DNA from 4 places in the Barrientosiimonas humi genome. Region 2 is predicted to be linked to each of the others. Evidence: riboswitches for the same ligand, from Rfam matches in the RefSeq annotation. Region 2 holds a riboswitch; each other region holds the start of a gene.

Region 1 (4,596 bases), 660 kb from region 2:
CAGCAGCACCAGGGCCGCCGGTGCCTGCCACAGCAGCCACCACGGCGTCCACGCGTGCGCGATGCCGGTGAGCGAGAGGGTGCCGCCGGCGAGGGCGAACGAGGCGCAGGCCAGGATCAGCGGCAGCTCGTAGCTGACGAGCTGGGCGGCCGAGCGCATCGCGCCGACGAGGGCGTACTTGTTGCCCGAGCCCCAGCCGGCCATCAGCGTGCCGAGGGCGCCGATGCCCGAGACGGCCAGCAGCACCAGCAGGCTCGCGGGCACGTCGGCGCCGACCAGGGTCGGCGAGAACGGCACGACGGCCATCGCGAGGAGGTACGCCACCAGCGCCACCGCGGGCGCGGCCCGGAAGACCCATCGGTCGGCGGCCGCCGGGACGATGTCCTCCTTCTGCGTGAACTTCACGCCGTCGGCGATCAGCTGGGCCCAGCCGTGGAACCCGCCGGCGTGCATCGGGCCGAGGCGGCCCTGCATGTGGGCCATCACCTTGTGCTCGGTCTGGCCGACGAGCAGCGGCAGCACCAGGAAGGCCACGAGCACGAGCGCGGCGCGCACGCCGGCCTCGAGCCAGGTCATCTCCATCACCGCGGCCCCCACGAGGAGTCGGGCACGCCGGGCGGCAGGTTCTTGCGGCGACCGCGGCGGGGCGCGGGCGAATCGCCTGACTCCCCAGGGTCTTTCGCGCCCGGCCACGGCTTGGAGACGCGCGCGGCGAGCACGAAGTCCTTGCGCAGCGGCCGCCCCTCGAAGCCCTCGGGGAGCAGCAGCGGGCGGATGCCGAGCCGGCTGCCGTCGTCGAAGTCGGTGAACTCCAGGCCGAACATCTCGTGCGTCTCGCGCTCGTGCCAGGCGGCGCCGCGCCACAGCGTCGTGAGGCTGCGCAGCGGCTCGGTCTCCGGCACACGGGTGCGCACCAGCACCGACCGCAGCGCGCCGGGCGTGACGTCGTAGAGGTGGCTCACGACGTCGAGACCTCCCTCGTCACGGTCGGTCTCGTCGACGGCGGTGAGGAAGTCGAAGAACGCGAAGCCCTCGGCGCGCAGCTGCTCGTGGAGGGCGTACCACTCCTGCGGCGGGCAGTCCCGCCGCTCGGCGTCCAGGCTCATGACGGGTCGCCCTGCGGCGGCTCGGCCGGCTGGTCCCGGCGCACGAGCGGGCGGGTGACCGCGCCGGCGAAGCGGCGCCGGTCGGCGTACGACCGGGTGGTCAGGCGCTCCTCGGCGATCTGCTGCTGCAGCACGAGGATGCCGTGCAGCAGCGCCTCGGGGCGGGGCGGGCAGCCGGGCACGTAGACGTCGACCGGGATCAGCTGGTCGACGCCCTTGGTGACGCAGTAGGAGTCCCAGTAGGGGCCGCCGGAGTTGGAGCAGGCGCCGAAGGAGATGACGTACTTCGGCTCGGGCATCTGGTCGTAGAGCCGGCGCACGGCCGGCGCCATCTTGTCGGTGACCGTGCCGGAGACGACCATCAGGTCGGCCTGGCGCGGGCCGGGGGCGAACGGGATGACGCCGAGCCGGATGAAGTCGTGCCGCGCCATGCTGCCGGCGATGAACTCGATGGCGCAGCAGGCGAGCCCGAAGTTGAAGACCCACAGCGAGTAGCGCCGCCCCCAGTTGAGGATCAGCCGCATCGGCTTGGGCGCGGCGGCCTGGAGCGGGCCGACGCGCGGGGTGGGCAGGTCGACGGTCACGGGGTCCACCTCAGCAGGCCGCGGCGCGCGGCGTGCGCGAGCCCCACGACCAGCACGCCGATGAAGATGCCCATCTCGACCAGGCTCGCGACCCCGAGGTCGGCGTCACGCAGCACCGTCGCCCACGGGAAGAGGTAGACCGCGTCGACCGCGAAAACGACGTAGAGGAAAGCAAATCCGAGGTAGCGCACCTGCGACTGGGACCAGCCCTGACCGACCGGGTCGACGCCGGACTCGTACGTCGTCAGCCGGGCCGGCGTCTGCGACACCGGCGCCAGGAGCCGACGCATCAGCATCGCCGCGCCGAACAGCAGCACTCCGGCGAGCGCGACGACGACGACGACGAGATAGCCGACGAGGGGACCCTTCACGGGACCAGAGCCTAACGAGCCGCTGCCGGTCGGTGAGGGAGGTCACCCCCGCTCGTTTTGACCTCTCCTTATGCGATGCATAACGTGGACGGCGGTCGAGAGACCCAGCGACAAGCCCTGGCTGGCTGGGCGGCAACCCTCACGGATGTGGCGGGGTGCTCCAGGTGAGACCCGGTCCGACAGCCCTGTCGGACAAGCACATTCGCGCCGGCGATTGTGCCGCGGTCGACGATGCCGGACGGGTGAGCCTGCGAGCCCGTGCGGAGGAGGAGACGCGGCAGAAGGTCCTGGCGTGCTGTTTCTCGAGGAGTGCCTCCGACATGTCTTCCCCCTCTTCCGGCGCGGACGCGACGGGCCAGATCCCGCCGCTGCCGCCGTACCCCGGGTCGCGCGGGCGGGGTGTGCGCACGGCGATCACCGCCGGCGGCCTCGTCGTCGCGCTAGCGGCCGGGTTCGGCCTGGGCCGCGCGACCGCGGACGACGGCGGCAGCGCCTCGGCCGACGAGCCGCGCGAGGTCACCATCGGCACCACCGAGGCGAGTGCGGAGTGGTGGCCGCCGCTGCAGCGGCTGGCCCGCGAGAACGGCATCGAGATCAAGCTCGTGTCGTTCTCCGACTACACCCAGCCCAACCCCGCGCTGGCGCAGGGGCAGACCGACCTCAACCTGTTCCAGCACCTGCAGTTCCTCGCGAGCTACAACAGCAACGACAACCAGGACCTCACCCCGATCGGGTCGACCCAGGTCGTGCCGCTGCCGCTGTACTCCAAGAAGCACACGGCGCTGAACCAGATCCCGCAGGGCGGCAAGATCGCCATCCCCAACGACCCCACCAACCAGGCGCGGGCGCTGCTCGTGCTGCAGCAGGCGGGGCTGCTGAGGCTCAAGGGCGGCGGCAACGCGCTGTCGACCCCGGCCGACATCGACCGTGCCGCCTCGAAGGTCACGGTGCAGCCGGTCGACGCCGCGCAGACCGTCGCGTCGCTGCCGTCGGTCGACGGTGCGGTCGTCAACAACAACTTCGCGCTCGACGGCAACCTCGACCCCAAGTCGGCGCTGTTCCAGGACGACCCGAAGAGCAAGGCGGCCGAGCCCTACATCAACGTCGTCGTCGCCCGCGCCGAGGACAAGGACGACCCGACCTACCGCAAGATCGCCCAGCTCTACCACTCCCCCGAGGTCGTCGCCGCGGTGAAGCGGCAGTCCAAGGGCACGTCGGTCGTCGTCGACCGCCCCGCCGACCAGCTCGGCAGCATCCTGACCCGGCTCGAGAAGGACGTGGCGGGGTCATGAGCGAGTCGATCATCAGCCTCGACCGGGTCGGCAAGACCTTCTCGCGGGGCGGGTCGCAGGTGACCGCGCTGGACGAGGTGACCCTGGACGTACGCCGGGGTGAGGTGTTCGCCGTCATCGGCTTCTCCGGTGCCGGCAAGAGCACGCTCGTGCGGCTGATCAACGGGCTGGAGCTGCCGACCAGCGGCACGGTCACCGTGCAGGGCCAGCAGCTGAACTCGTTGCGCCCCAAGCAGATCCGCGCGCTGCGCAGCGACATCGGCATGGTGTTCCAGCAGTTCAACCTGCTGCGCTCGCGCACGGTGTACGGCAACGTCGCCTACCCGCTCGAGGTCGCCGGCTGGAAGCCGGAGCAGATCTATCGGCGGATCACCGAGCTGCTGCACTTCGTCGGGCTGACCGAGCGCGCGTGGGCCTATCCGGAGGAGCTGTCCGGCGGGCAGAAGCAGCGCGTGGGCATCGCCCGGGCGCTCGCCACCAACCCGCCGATCCTGCTGGCCGACGAGTCGACCAGCGCGCTCGACCCGGACACCACGCGCGAGGTGCTCGCGCTGCTGCGCCGCGTCAACGAGGAGCTCGGCATCACCATCGTCGTGATCACCCACGAGATGGAGGTCGTGCGCAGCCTGGCCGACCGGGTGGCGGTGCTGGAGTCGGGGCGCCTGGCCGAGCTCGGCCCGGTGCGCGACATCTTCGCGAACCCGACGGCCGGGGCCACCCGGCGCCTCGTCGGCGCCACGCTCGACGCGGTGCCCGACGCCGACGACCTCGCGCAGCTGCGCGCGCGGCACCGGGGGCGCATCGTCACCGTCACCGTGGCCGCGGGCCGCAGCCTCGGCGCGGTGCTCGGCCGTGCCAGCGAGCAGGGCGTCGAGCTGGAGATCGTGCACGGCGGCCTGACCTCGATGAAGGAGGAGTCGCTCGCGACGTTCACCCTGAGCCTGCGCGGCGAGCCGGACGCGGTGGAGCGGATGGTCGCCGAGCTGCGCGGCATCGGTGCGGTCGAGGAGGCCGGTGACCACGGACGTACGGCGGGCGAGGCGGGCGAACCGCTGCAGGAGGTGTCGGCCTGATGGGGAGCACCGACTGGGCCCAGCTCGGGCCGCTGCTGCAGGAGTCCCTGCTGCAGACGCTGCTGATGGTCGGCGTGACCGTGCTCGTCGGCGGGGCGCTCGGGCTCGCGCTCGGCGTGCTGCTCGTGACCACGCGGCCCGGCGGCATCCTCGCCCACCGCGGGCTGCAC
Region 2 (4,596 bases):
TCTACCCGGTGACCCTCAAGCTCTCGGACGGCGACTTCTTCACGGCGAGCTACCTGAAGTTCGGACTCACCGACCAGTCCGGAAACCCGTGCAAGGCAGACGTGCTGAACGCGGTGATCTCCGGCAGCGACAAGCTCGACGTCGAGTCGCTGAGCCCCGGCGACACGCTGACCAAGAAGCTGGCATTCGCCGTGCCGGTGGGCGCCGACCTGAGCAAGTACTCCCTGGTCTTCAACGACGATTCCAACGGCGACGCCGAGGTGGCCTGGACGGCCAAGTAGGTCGTGACCGCTCCGGGAGACCGGATCACAGACGCCGCGCGGGCCACCCGCGCGGCGTCTGCGCGTCGGGACGCACCGGTGACAGGCCGCTGCCCGACGGTGCGCCGTGTGGTGCCGGATAGGGTTGCCGCCGTTGTCGTCCCGCGTGACGCGAAGGAACCTCGAGCGTGACCCAGTCCACCCGCCCTGATGCTGTCGCCGGCCCGTTGCTGGGCCCGGCCGACGAGCAGCGTCGCGCCGGCCTGCGCCGGATGCGGCTGGTCGCGACGGGGCTGCTCGGCCTGGCCGCGGTGATCTTCGTGCTCACCCTGGACCGCGACGGCTTCTGGGGATACGTCAACGCGGCGTCCGAGGCCGCGATGGTCGGTGCGGTCGCCGACTGGTTCGCCGTGACCGCGCTGTTCCGCCACCCGCTCGGCCTCAAGGTGCCGCACACCGCGCTGATCCCGCGCAAGAAGGACCAGCTCGGCGCGAGCCTGGAGGACTTCGTCACCGAGAACTTCCTCACCCCCGAGCTGGTCCAGGAGCGGCTCGCGCAGGCCGACGTCACGCTGCGCCTGGGGGAGTGGCTGCGCCAGCCGGAGAACGCCGACCGCGTGGTGCAGGAGGTGGCGCCCACCCTGGCCCACGCCGTGGGGTCGGTGCGCGACGACGAGGTGCGCACCCTGCTGGAGAACTTCCTGCTGCCGCGTCTGGCCCGCGAGCCGATCAGCCCGGTGGCCGGCAGCCTGCTGGAGGGCGTGGTCGAGGACGGCTCGCACCACGGGCTGGTCGACATCGCCACCCGCGAGCTGCACACCTGGGCCTCGGCCAACAAGGCCGTCATCGCCGGCATCATCGGCGAGCGCGCCCCCTGGTGGTCGCCCAAGTGGCTCGACGACACGGTCATCGACCGCATGTACGTCGAGATCATGAGCTGGCTCACCGACGTGCGCGACCAGCCGCAGCACCCCGCCCGGCGCGCGCTCGACGACCTGCTGCGCCAGCTCGCGCAGGACCTGCAGCACGACCCCTCGACCATGCAGCGCGCCGAGCAGCTCAAGGCCCGGCTGCTGCTGCACCCCGGCGTCGCCGACGGGATGCTCTCGCTCTGGGGGTCGGTGCAGCGCACGGTCGTCGACGCGCTGGGCGACCCCGGCGGCCCGCTGCGCACCCGCCTCGCGGTGATCCTCGCCGACCTCGGTGACCGGGTCGTGCGCGACGCCGACCTGCGCGACTCGCTCGAGCGCCGGCTCAGCGACGCCGTGGGCTACGTCGTGCAGACCCACGGCCGCGAGATCTCCACCCTCATCTCCCAGACCGTGGCGCGCTGGGACGGCGACGAGGCCGCCCGCCGCATCGAGCTGCAGGTCGGGCGAGACCTGCAGTTCATCCGGATCAACGGCACCGTCGTCGGCGGGCTCGTCGGCCTGGTCATCCACGCCCTGACCCAGCTGGCCTGACCCGGTCCGGCGCCGACCCTTCTCGCGATGCGAGAGCGGCGTCCTGCGCGTCAAGACGCTGTCGTACGCTCGACGCAGGTCAAGAGCGCCAGCGCCAAGTCCCGGCTCGCTGGCCGGCAACCCTCCACCGCGGTGGGGTGCCCCGGGAACAGACCTGGCCGGTGCTCGACGGGAGGGCCCGGCAAGCGCGGGCGCAGAGTCCCTGAACCCGCACCGCCACCGGCGCGGGCCGGTGGCGACCGTTCGACGCGAGGAGACGGCCATGACCACCGAGACCACCAGCCCCAACTGGTCCTTCGAGACCCGCCAGCTGCACGCCGGCCAGGAGCCCGACCCGACCACGGGCGCCCGGGCGCTGCCGATCTACCAGACGACGTCGTACGTCTTCAAGGACACCGAGCAGGCGGCAAACCTGTTCGGGCTCAAGGAGTTCGGCAACATCTACTCCCGCCTGATGAACCCCACGCACGACGTGGTGGAGCAGCGGATCGCGAGCCTCGAGGGTGGCGTCGCCGCGCTGCTCGTCGCCAGCGGCCAGGCGGCCGAGACGCTGGCCATCCTCAACATCGCCGAGGCCGGTGACCACGTGGTGGCCAGCCCCTCGCTCTACGGCGGCACGTTCAACCTGCTGAAGTACACGCTCCCGAAGTACGGCATCGAGGTCACCTTCGTCGAGGACCCCAACGACCCCGAGTCGTGGCGGGCAGCCGCGAAGGACAACACCAAGCTGTTCTTCGGCGAGACGATCTCCAACCCCAAGAGCGAGGTGCTCGACATCGAGGGGGTGGCCGCGGTGGCGCACGACCTCGGGGTGCCGCTGGTGGTCGACAACACCATCGCGACGCCGTTCGTCACCCGCCCGCTCGAGCACGGGGCCGACATCGTGGTGCACTCGGCGACGAAGTACCTCGGCGGCCACGGCACGACCATCGCCGGTGTCATCGTCGACGGCGGCAGCTTCGACTTCGGCAAGGACCCCGAGAAGTTCCCCAACTACAACACGCCCGAGGAGAGCTACCACGGGCTGGTCTACGCCCGTGACCTCGGCGTCGGCAGCGAGCTCGGCGCCAACCTGGCGTTCATCCTCAAGGCGCGCGTGCAGCTGCTGCGCGACCTGGGCCCGGCGAGCTCGGCGTTCGACGCCTTCCTCATCGCGCAGGGACTGGAGACGCTGAGCCTGCGCATCGAGCGGCACCTGGAGAACACCCGCAAGGTCGCGGAGTTCCTGCAGGGCCACGACCAGGTCGAGTCGGTGCGCTGGGCCTCGCTGCCCGGCGACGACAGCTACGAGCAGGCGCAGAAGTACGCCCCGCGCGGCGCGGGCGCGGTGCTCGCCTTCGAGATCGCCGGCGGCATCGACGCCGGTCGGCGCTTCGTCGACGGCGTGACCCTGCACTCGCACGTGGCGAACATCGGCGACGTGCGCTCGCTGGTCATCCACCCGGCCTCGACCACGCACAGCCAGGGCGGCGACGAGGACCGGCTGGCCGCCGGGGTCACCCCGGGGCTCGTGCGCCTCTCGGTGGGCATCGAGCACATCGACGACATCATCGCCGACCTCGAGCAGGGGTTCGCCGCCGCGAAGGGCTGACCAGCGAGCGTCCAGCCAGTCTTCAGGCGCACCGCCTAGGGTGCGCCGCGTGGTGAGCGAATCAGCAGACGTACGAACCGCTTCCGGTGACCGAGCCTGGCGCCCGACGACGCGCGGTCGGGGAGTGACCCGGCGCAGCGCGCTCGTCGGGGGCTCGGTGCTGGGCGCGCTGGCCCTCGCCGGCTGCAGCGACGACGCGAGCTCCGGCGGCGGCTCCGGGACGTCTGCGTCCGGGTCGGGGGCCTCCGGCTCCGGCGGCGCGACGCAGGCGACGCCGCTGAAGCACCCGGCCGGGCTGTCCTACGGCACCTGGCTGCGGCCGACCTCGCACCTGCTCGACGCCGCCAGCACCAAGGCGGTGCTCGTGGAGTTCCTCGACTTCGAGTGCGAGGCCTGCGGCGGCATCTTCCCGGTCATCGAGCAGCTGCGCGAGGAGCTCAAGGGCCAGCTGACGTACGCCATCCGCTTCTTCCCGCTGGGCGGTCACCGCAACTCGGTGCCGGCCGCGCAGGCCGCCGAGGCCGCCGCGCGGCAGGGCAAGCTGGAGCCGATGTATCGCCAGCTGTTCCAGAACCAGACCGCATGGACCGAGCAGCAGGGACCGGTCGACCAGCAGCTGCGCGGCTTCGCCCAGGCCGCGGGCCTCGACCTGACCCAGTGGCAGCGCGACCGCACCTCGCAGTCGGTCGCGAGCCGGGTGCAGGCCGACCTGACTGACGCGAACACCCTTCGGCTGCAAGGGACTCCGAGCTTCTTCTTCAACGGCCAGCCGTTCCAGCCGCAGAGCGTCGACGACATCCGCAACCGGGTGCGCGACGCGAACAAGGCATGAGCGGGCACGGGGTGGCGATGCCGCGGTGGCGCGCCGCGGTCGTCACGGTGGCCGGGCTGATCGGCCTGGCCGCCGCCCTGGTGCTGTCGATCGAGAAGTACCAGCTGCTCGTCAACCCGTTCTACCGGCCCTCGTGCAGCGTCAACGAGAAGGTCAACTGCACGGCCGTGATGCAGTCCGAGCAGTCGGCGCTGCTCGGCTTCCCCAACCCCTACCTCGGGCTCATCGGCTTCGCGATCGTGCTGACGATCGGCGTGGCTGCGCTCGCCGGCACCCGCTTCCCGGGGTGGATCTGGAAGGGCCTGTCGCTCGGCATCCTGGCCGGGCTCGCGCTCGTGGCGTGGCTGGCGTACCAGAGCATCGTGGTGATCGAGGCGCTGTGCCCCTACTGCATGGCGGTGTGGGTCGTGACGATCGTGCTGGCCGCCGTGGTGTGGCCGTTCGCGCTGC
Region 3 (4,596 bases), 1.5 Mb from region 2:
GCCGAAGATCGCACCGCTCGCGATGCGGAACAGCAGGCTGTAGCTGACGTTGCCGGCGGCGCCGGTGACGGCCACCTTGACGGGCGTGGTGCTCACGGGGTCTCCCCTTCGGGCGAGGCGGTTACGGATGCTTCGGACGCTACCTCACAGGTGGATCACGCTCTGGGCCAGGAGTGCCGCGAGCACGAACGACCCCGTCAGCGTCATCAGCGCGACGATCACCACGCGGGCGTCGAGGCTTACCTCGGCGGCTACCGTCTGGCCCACCACCCCCGGACCCCGCACCGAGCCCACCGACGAGGAGCCCGCATGACCGCCCTGCTCATCACCGACGTACGCCCGTGGGGCCGGAGCGCGACCGACGTCGCCGTCCTCGACGGCCGGATCGTGGCCGCGCTGCCCGAGGGGGTCGAGCCGCAGGTGGTGCCGGGACGCGGCCGGCTGCTGCTGCCGTCGTTCTCCGACGTGCACGTGCACCTGGACTCCACCCGCATCGGGCTGCCGTTCCGCGAGCACACCGGCTCGCCGGGCATCTGGCCGATGGTGATGAACGACCGCGCCAACTGGCGCTCGGCAGAGCTGCCGGTCGCCGAGCGGGCAGAGCTGACCCTCGGCCGGATGATCGCCCGCGGCGCGACGCGGGTTCGCTCCTACGCCCAGATCGACGTCGACGCCGGGCTCGAGCGGTTCGACGCGGTGCGCCGGGCCAAAGAGACCCACGCGGGCCGCTGCGACGTCGCGGTCATCGCCTTCCCGCAGGCGGGGCTGCTGCGCGAGGAGGGGACGGTTCCGCTGCTCGAGGAGGCGCTGCGCCAGGGCGCCGACGTGATGGGCGGCATCGACCCGTGCACGCTCGACCGCGACCCCAAGGGCCACCTCGACGTGGTCTTCAAGCTGGCCGAGCGATACCAGGTCCCGATCGACATTCACCTGCACGAGCCCGGGCACCTCGGGGTGTTCAGCACCGACCTGGTGATCGAGCGGGTGCGCGCGCTCGGCATGCAGGGGCAGGTCACGATGTCCCACGCGTACGACCTCGGCTCGGTCGACGAGGCCACCACCCGGCGGCTGGTCGAGACGTTCGCCGAGCTCGACATCGCGATGGCCACCGTCGCCCCGGCCAGGCAGCAGGGACTGCCGCTGACGGCGCTCGCCGAGGCGGGCGTACGCGTGGGGCTGGGGGAGGACGGGCAGCGCGACTACTGGTCGCCCTACGGCAACGCGGACATGCTCGACCGCACCTGGCAGCTGGCGTTCACCCACGGCTTCCGGGCCGACGAGCTCATCGAGCACTGCGTCGCGATCGCGACCGTGGGCGGCGCGGCGGTGCTCGACGCGACCGCGCCGCGGCTTGGCGGCGTCGCCGACCGGCCCGGTCTCGAGGTGGGCCACCCGGCCGAGCTGCTGCTGGTCGACGGCGAGACCGTGACCTCGGCGGTGATGGACCGCGGCACCGACCGCACGGTGATCCACGCCGGACGCGTGGTGGCCGACGGGCTGGCCCTGGTCCCAGGTGCTGGACAGGGCTTGCCCGACTGGCGGACCTCTCAATAACGTCTCGTTATCCCATCCAGAGCGGCTGAGAGACCTGGCTCGTCGACGCCGCAGCAACCGCCTCGCCCGAGGAAGGTGCTAACGCCAGGACCGATGGCCGAGAGGACGCTCCGCGATGTCACAACCCCTCACCGTGCTGCCCCGACGAGACGCCCCGATCGACCTGCGCCCGGCCTTCCGGCAGGCGGCCAGCAGCGCCTGGGTCATCACCAGCTCGCACGCTGGTCAGCCGGTCGGCTTCACCGCGATCTCCGTGGTGTCGGTGTCGGTGGACCCGCCGCTGGTGTCGTTCAACCTCAACCTCACCAGCTCGAGCCGGTCGACGATCGAGCAGTCCGGCCGGGTGGCCCTGCACCTGCTCGCCGACGGGCAGGCTGACCTCGCCCGCCGCTTCTCCGCCGACCGCAGCCAGCGGTTCGCCTACGACGGCACCTGGCGCTGGCACGCCGACGAGCTGCCCGCGCTCACCGACCCGGTGCTGCGCCTGTCGGCCGCCGTGGTCGGCGTGCTGGAGGCCGGCGACAGCCTCGTCGTGACGGCGGAGGTCACCGACCTCGAGCGCGCCGAGGGCGTGCGTCCGCTGGTGCACCACGACGCGGTCTACCGCGCGCTCGACTGAGTCGCGCGCAGCGCACCGGACCTCGAGAACCCAAACCCCACAAGGAGTTTCACGCATGTCTGTCGACCCTCTGAAGTTCGCCTACTGGGTGCCCAACGTGTCCGGTGGTCTCGTCGTGAGCACGCTGCCGCAGCGCACGAACCACTCACCGGCGTACAACATCGACACGGCGCGCGTGGCCGAGCAGAACGGCTTCGAGTACGCCCTGACGCAGGTGCGCTACCTCGCGTCCTACGGCGCCGACGCCCAGCACGAGTCGACCTCGTTCTCGCAGCTGCTGCTCGCCAACACCGAGAAGCTGAAGGTCATCGCGGCCGTCCACCCGGGCTTCTGGCAGCCGGCGGTGCTCGCCAAGCTCGCGGCGACCGCGCAGGAGTGGAGCAACGACCGGTTCGCGCTCAACGTCGTGTCGGGCTGGTTCAAGCAGGAGTTCACCAACCTCGGTGAGCCGTGGCTGGACCACGAGGAGCGCTACCGCCGCTCCGAGGAGTTCATCGAGGTGCTCAAGGGCGCCTGGAGCACCGACGACTTCACCTTCCGCGGCGACTTCTACCGCACCCGCGACCTCACCTTCCGCCCCCAGCCGAGCACGCCGCCGGAGGTCTTCCAGGGCGGCAACTCCACCAGCGCCCGCAAGATGGCCGGCCGCCTGTCGGACTGGTACTTCATGAACGGCAACACCGTCGAGGACGTGCGCGACCAGGTCGAGGAGGTCTCCGGCTACGGCCAGGAGCACGACCGCCGGCCGGGCTTCGGGCTCAACGGGTTCGCCGTCGTGCGCGACACCGAGGACGAGGCCCGCCAGGTGGTGCAGGACATCATCGACAACGCCGACGAGGACAAGGTCAAGGCGTTCGGCGAGGCCGTGAAGCAGGCCGGCAAGGCCAGCTCGGACGGCAAGGGCATGTGGGCCGGCTCCGACTTCAAGGACCTGGTGCAGTACAACGACGGCTTCAAGACCGGCCTCGTCGGCACGCCCGAGCAGGTCGCCCGCCGCATCGTCGAGTACAAGAAGGTCGGCGTCGACCTGCTGCTCGTCGGCTTCCTGCACGTGCAGGAGGAGGTCGAGCGCTTCGGCAAGGAGGTCATCCCGCTGGTGCGCGAGCTCGAGGGCGAGGCCGACGCCGAGCGCGGCGCCGCCTGACCAGGCTGGATCAGACCTGGCCCGACTCCCACATCCGGGCGGCGATCTCCACCCGGTTCCGCACGCCCAGCTTGGTCTGGATGCTGCCGAGGTGGGTCTTGACCGTGCCGAGCGAGATGAACAGCTCGGCCGCCACCTCGGAGTTGGTACGTCCGCGCGCCACCAGGCGCGCGACGTCCAGCTCCCGCTCGGACAGGTCGGCGACGCCGGGCACGGCGGGCGCGGACGAGCCGGCGGCGCGGGTGCGCTGCAGCAGACGCACGGTCAGCTCGGGGCTGATGAGCGCGTCCCCGCTGGCCGCCGCGCGGATCGCCGAGACCAGCAGGTCGGGTCCGGAGTCCTTCAGCAGGAAGCCGACCGCGCCGTCGGCCAGGGCGGTGTCGACGTAGTCGTCGTGGTCGAACGTCGTGACGATGACGACCCGGGTCTGGCCGGCGACCTGCCGGTTGACCGCGAGGCCGTCCAGCTTGGGCATGCGGATGTCGAGCAGCGCCACGTCGGGCCGCTCGCGCCGGATCGCCTCCAGCGCCTCGACCCCGTCGCGGCACTGCGCGACGACCTCGATGTCGTCGGCCCGCTCGAGGATCATCGCGAACCCCATGCGCACCATCTCCTGGTCGTCGGCGAGCACCACGCGGATCACGACGCACCGTCCTTCGGGTCGGCCAGGGGCAGGTCTGCCTCCAGGATCCACCGGTCCTGCTCGAGGCGGGTGTCGAGGCGGCCCCCGAGGCGTTCGAGTCGCTCGCGCGCCCCGACCAGGCCGTAACCGCTGCCGGGTCCGATGCCGCGAGTTCCGCTGCCGTCGTTGACGATCCGCAGACCGACACCGCCGGGGCGCTGCGTCACCGACACCTCCACGACGGTGGCCTCACCCGCGTGCCGGCGCACGTTGGTCAGCCCCTCCGACACGACGCGCTGCAGCGCGGCGTCGTGCGCGGCGGGCAGGTCGAGGTCGTCGATCCGGGCGTCCACCCGGGCCCGGCCCGACGTCGCGAACTCCGCCACCAGGTCGCGCAGGCCGGCAGCTCCGCCGCCGGTCGGGCGCAGCTCGGCCTCCTCGTCGGCGCGCAGCGTCTGCACCATCGCGCGGATCTGGGCCAGCGCGTCGTGCCCCGACCGCTCGATGCGGCGCAGCACGTCGGCCGTGGTCGGGTCGGGCGTCGCGGCCGCCGCGGCCTGCGCGAGCACGACGATGCCGGTGACCTCGTGCGCGACGAGGTCGTGCAGCTCGCGGGCCATGCCGGCGCGCTCCTCGGCGACGGCCTGCCGCCGCGCG
Region 4 (4,596 bases), 1.6 Mb from region 2:
GACATGGAGAAGTCGGTGCCGATGGACCGGCTGATCTGCGGCGACGTGGGTTACGGCAAGACCGAGATCGCGGTGCGCGCGGCGTTCAAGGCGATCCAGGACGGCAAGCAGGTCGCGGTGCTCGTGCCGACGACCCTGCTGGTCAAGCAGCACCAGCAGACCTTCTCCGAGCGCTACGCCGGCTTCCCGGTGACGGTGCGCTCGCTGTCGCGCTTCCAGTCCGACAAGGAGGCGCGCGAGGTCATCGCGGGGCTGGCCGACGGGTCGGTCGACCTGGTGATCGGCACCCACCGGCTGCTGTCGAACGAGATCAGGTTCAAGGACCTCGGCCTGGTCGTGGTCGACGAGGAGCAGCGCTTCGGCGTCGAGCACAAGGAGCAGCTCAAGCAGCTGCGCACGGCCGTCGACGTGCTCGCCATGTCGGCCACGCCGATCCCGCGCACGCTCGAGATGGCGGTCACCGGCATCCGCGAGATGTCTACTCTCGCAACGCCGCCCGAGGAGCGGCACCCGGTCCTGACCTTCGTCGGCGGGTACGACGAGAAGCAGATCACCGCGGCGATCCGGCGTGAGCTGATGCGCGAGGGACAGGTCTTCTTCGTGCACAACAAGGTGCAGTCGATCGAGAAGGCCGCGGCCCGGCTGCGCGAGCTGGTGCCCGAGGCCCGCATCACCACAGCGCACGGGAAGATGAGCGAGCAGCGGCTCGAGGAGGTCGTCGTCGACTTCTGGGAGCGCCGCTCCGACGTGCTGGTCTGCACCACGATCGTCGAGACCGGCCTGGACATCTCCAACGCCAACACCCTCATCGTCGAGCGCTCCGACGTGCTCGGCCTCTCCCAGCTGCACCAGCTGCGGGGACGCGTCGGGCGCGGCCGCGAGCGGGCGTACGCCTATTTCCTGTTCCCGCCCGACAAGCCGCTCACCGAGACCGCGCACGACCGGCTCGAGACGATCGCCAGCCACACCGACCTCGGCGCGGGCATGCAGGTCGCGATGAAGGACCTGGAGATCCGCGGCGCGGGCAACCTGCTCGGCGGTGAGCAGTCCGGCCACATCGCCGGCGTCGGCTTCGACCTGTACGTCCGCATGGTCGGCGAGGCGGTCGCCGACTTCCGCTCCGACGGCACGGCCGAGAAGCCGCCGTCGGAGGTGAAGATCGAGCTGCCGGTCGACGCCCACCTGCCGCACGACTACGTGCCGGGGGAGCGGCTGCGGCTGGAGGCGTACAAGAAGCTCGCGACCGTCGAGGACGAGGCGGCGCTCGCCGCGATCGTGGAGGAGCTGGAGGACCGCTACGGCACGCCTCCGGAGCCGGCCCAGCACCTCATCGAGGTGGCGCGGCTGCGCACGGTGGCCCGCCGCGCCGGCATCAGCGACATCGCGGTGCAGGGCAAGAACGTGCGGTTCTCCCCGGTCGACCTGCGCGAGAGCCAGGCGCTGCGGCTGCAGCGGCTCTACAAGGGGACGGTCATCCGCGAGGCGATGCACCAGATCCTGGTGCCCGCCCCGCGCACCGCCGCCGTCGGCGGCCGCCCGCTGCGCGACACCGAGGTGCTGCAGTGGGCACGCCAGCTGATCGAGCAGGTGCTGCTCGACAGCGCCGCCGCAGCCTGACCCGCCCCCGCCCCCGCCCCGCCCCTCGGACCCCCGCAACTCCGCATGAAACCGGGTTACGTGCATTTGACCCCCATGCATTGAGGTCAAACGCACGTAACCCGGCTTCATGCCCGGGTGGGGGTGGGTCTCGTGGCCGGGTGGGGTCCTGTCCGGGTGGTGGGGCTCTCGACAGGCGAGACGACCGCGGGGCCTCCTTGTCGCCACGCAATGGATTCCATAATCTCTCGTTAGGTCTTGAGCGTCAGCGCGAAGCCCCGGCTCGCTGGCCAGCAACCCTCCGACGCGGTGGGGTGCTCCGGGTGACGACCTGGCTCGGTCGCAGCAGCGGCCGCGCAAGCGCGATCCAGGAGACTCACGGATGAACGGCAACCAGGCCCTCGTGCGCCGTCGCCACATCGATCTGCTGCAGGTGGCAAGCGACCTCTGTCGCTGACAGGTAGACCCCGAAAGTCCCTGTCCTGCAAGGGGATCCGCCGACAGGTCGGCGATCCCGCACCGGCTGCCGCGAGCGTACGCCCGCCCGCCGGTCCGTCCGAAGGAACCCTCCGTGACGTCCAACCCTTCTCTCGACCGCCGCACCCTGCTCGCCGGCGGCCTGACCCTGCTCGCCGGGGGCGCCCTCGCCGGGTGCGCCGACCCCGGCAACGCCGCGACCCGCGCGGCGGGCTCCAGCAGCGGCGCGCAGCGCGTGACCGGCGCGAAGAACGCGGCGGCGGCCGCCCGGCTCCCGGCCGCCGTGCGCGAGCGCGGCAGCATCGTCATCGGCAACGCCGCGGGCGGTGGCGGCACCCCGCCGCTGGCCTTCCTCGCCGAGGACAACACGACACCGACCGGGGTCGAGGTCGACCTCGCGCGGCTGCTCGCCGAGATCCTCGGCCTGCGCGTCGAGCAGCCGGTCACCTCCTGGGAGAACCTCTTCCTCAAGGTCGACGCCGGCACCTTCGACGCGGTGCTGTCCAACGTCACCGTGACCGAGGAGCGCAAGGCCAAGTACGACTTCGCCACCTATCGCAAGGACGACATCTCGGTCGAGGCCAAGAAGGGCGCCACCTGGCGGGTGCGGTCGGGGGCCGACATCGCGGGGCGCACGCTCGCCGTCGGGTCCGGCACGAACCAGGAGAAGATCCTGGTCGACTGGAACGCCGCCAACGTCAAGGCGGGGCGGCCCCGGGCGACGATCCGCTACTACCAGAACCCGGCTGATCGCTATCTCGCGCTGCAGTCGGGCCAGATCGACGCCTACGTCGGGCCGAGCCCCAACGTGCGCTACCACATCGACACCGCGAAGCAGACGGTCGAGATCGGCCGCTTCTCCGGCGGCGGGTCGCGGCAGGGACTCATCGGCGTGCTGAGCAAGAAGGGGTCGGGTCTCGCGCCCGCCTTCGCCGCCGCGGTCGACGCAGCGATCGCCGACGGCAGCTATCGCGCCGTGCTCGACCGCTGGGGCGTGCAGGCCGACGCCGTGCCGCGCTCCCTGGTCAACCCGCCCGGTCTGCCCAAGTCCTGAATCGCCTTCGGAACAAAGGGAATCCGCACATGGCACTCATCGCCACGATCACCGGCAGCCCGACCGCACCGTCGCGCACCGACGCCGTCGTCGACCACGTCGCCCGGCGCGCCGCGGTGCGTGGCCACCAGGTGCAGGCCATCGCCCTGCGTGACCTCCCGGCCGAGCCGCTGCTGCGCGCCGACCCCACGGCGCCGGCGGTGGCCGACGCGGTCGCCGCGATCGAGCGGGCCGACGCCGTCATCGTCGGCACGCCCGTCTACCGCGCGTCGTTCTCCGGTCTCCTCAAGGCGTTCCTCGACCTGCTGCCGCGGGACGCGCTGTCCGGCAAGGCGGTCCTGCCGCTGGTCACCGGGGGCAGCCTGGCGCACGCCCTGGTCGGTGACTACGCGCTGGCGCCGGTCCTGCGGTCGCTGCAGCCGGCGTACGTCGGGGGCGGGCGGTTCGTCCTCGCCGAGCAGGTGCGCCTGCACGAGGGCGGCGGAGCCGTGCTCGCCCCTGAGGTGCTCGCCGCCCTGGGCGCCGTCGCCTCGGCGTTCGTCGCCCGCCTCGAGGGGCGGCCGGCGGAGGCTGCTGCCCCCGCGACCGACCGGCCGGCCGAGGTGACCGCGCGCGTCGTGCCCGTCGACGACCCCGTGCTGCGCCCGCTGCTGGAGGAGCTGCAGGTGGAGTACGGCACCCGCTACGCCCGCGACAGCGTCAACGAGCGCCTGGTCGAGGTGCCGGTGACCGACTTCGACGCCCCGCACGGTGCGTTCGTCGTGCTGGAGCGCGCCGGCGTGGTGGTCGCGGGCGGTGCGATCCGCCGGCGCGAACCGGGCGTCGCCGAGGTCAAGCGGATGTGGACCGCCCACCACGCCCGCCGGCAAGGCCTCGGTCGTCGTGTCCTGCAGGAGCTGGAGGAGCAGGCCCGGCGCCTCGGGTACCACCGCATCTTCCTCACCACCGGGCCCCGCCAGCCCGAGGCGCGGGGGCTCTACCTCGCCGCCGGCTACGCCCCCCAGTTCGACCTGCACGCCGACCCCGAGGAGCTCGGCCACCTCGCCTTCGAGAAGCCCCTCGTCACCTCGGTGCAGACCCTCGCCAGCTGAGTCGGTCCCCGCCGCTCTCAGCCGAATCCCGTTGAAGGAGAACCCATGTCAACCTCGTCCACCTTGCGCGCAGGCCCCGCGCGCGACGCCGCGGCCGCCCCGCCGCCGCGTGCCGAGGCGCCGGCGAGCAGCTCGTCCCTGACCGTCGTCCCGCGCCGCAACCCGTGGCGCTGGGTGGCCACCGCCGTGGTGGCCGTGCTGCTCGCGCAGCTGGTGAACGGCCTCGTGACCAACCCCGCGTGGGAGTGGGGCACGGTCGGGTCCTACCTGTTCTCCCGGACGGTCATCAACGCGCTGGGCATCACCATCTGGCTGACCGTGCTCGGCACCGTCCTCGGGTTCGCCCTCGGCGTCGTGCTCGCCGCGATGCGCCTGTCG

The links. A riboswitch is a leader RNA that binds a small molecule or an ion and turns the genes downstream of it on or off. The one in region 2 is predicted to bind S-adenosylmethionine.
Region 1: another riboswitch for S-adenosylmethionine. It lies ahead of FB554_RS01310 (MetQ/NlpA family ABC transporter substrate-binding protein); the one in region 2 lies ahead of FB554_RS04440 (bifunctional o-acetylhomoserine/o-acetylserine sulfhydrylase).
Region 3: another riboswitch for S-adenosylmethionine. It lies ahead of FB554_RS11280 (flavin reductase family protein); the one in region 2 lies ahead of FB554_RS04440 (bifunctional o-acetylhomoserine/o-acetylserine sulfhydrylase).
Region 4: another riboswitch for S-adenosylmethionine. It lies ahead of FB554_RS12110 (transporter substrate-binding domain-containing protein); the one in region 2 lies ahead of FB554_RS04440 (bifunctional o-acetylhomoserine/o-acetylserine sulfhydrylase).

What each region holds. Positions count from the first base shown of each region.
Region 1 covers NZ_VFOK01000001.1:279,187-283,782, reverse strand. Annotated here, with positions in the region: gene FB554_RS01330 (complex I subunit 1/NuoH family protein) at 1-576, opposite strand, end outside; gene FB554_RS01325 (NADH-quinone oxidoreductase subunit C) at 582-1,106, opposite strand; gene FB554_RS01320 (NADH-quinone oxidoreductase subunit B) at 1,103-1,630, opposite strand; gene FB554_RS01315 (NADH-quinone oxidoreductase subunit A) at 1,687-2,061, opposite strand; SAM riboswitch class IV at 2,155-2,266, shown strand; gene FB554_RS01310 (MetQ/NlpA family ABC transporter substrate-binding protein) at 2,382-3,353, shown strand; gene FB554_RS01305 (methionine ABC transporter ATP-binding protein) at 3,350-4,426, shown strand; gene FB554_RS01300 (methionine ABC transporter permease) at 4,426-4,596, shown strand, end outside.
Region 2 covers NZ_VFOK01000001.1:936,957-941,552, forward strand. Annotated here, with positions in the region: gene FB554_RS17560 (hypothetical protein) at 1-281, shown strand, start outside; gene FB554_RS04435 (DUF445 domain-containing protein) at 449-1,723, shown strand; SAM riboswitch class IV at 1,801-1,917, shown strand; gene FB554_RS04440 (bifunctional o-acetylhomoserine/o-acetylserine sulfhydrylase) at 1,986-3,314, shown strand; gene FB554_RS04445 (DsbA family protein) at 3,439-4,146, shown strand; gene FB554_RS04450 (vitamin K epoxide reductase family protein) at 4,143-4,596, shown strand, end outside.
Region 3 covers NZ_VFOK01000001.1:2,405,337-2,409,932, reverse strand. Annotated here, with positions in the region: gene FB554_RS11290 (malate dehydrogenase) at 1-96, opposite strand, end outside; gene FB554_RS17810 (hypothetical protein) at 145-267, opposite strand; gene FB554_RS11285 (amidohydrolase family protein) at 310-1,554, shown strand; SAM riboswitch class I at 1,564-1,654, shown strand; gene FB554_RS11280 (flavin reductase family protein) at 1,670-2,173, shown strand; gene sfnG (dimethylsulfone monooxygenase SfnG) at 2,229-3,317, shown strand; gene FB554_RS11270 (response regulator) at 3,328-3,960, opposite strand; gene FB554_RS11265 (sensor histidine kinase) at 3,957-4,596, opposite strand, start outside.
Region 4 covers NZ_VFOK01000001.1:2,578,052-2,582,647, reverse strand. Annotated here, with positions in the region: gene mfd (transcription-repair coupling factor) at 1-1,617, shown strand, start outside; SAM riboswitch class IV at 1,851-1,965, shown strand; gene FB554_RS12110 (transporter substrate-binding domain-containing protein) at 2,168-3,127, shown strand; gene ssuE (NADPH-dependent FMN reductase) at 3,157-4,218, shown strand; gene FB554_RS12100 (amino acid ABC transporter permease) at 4,264-4,596, shown strand, end outside.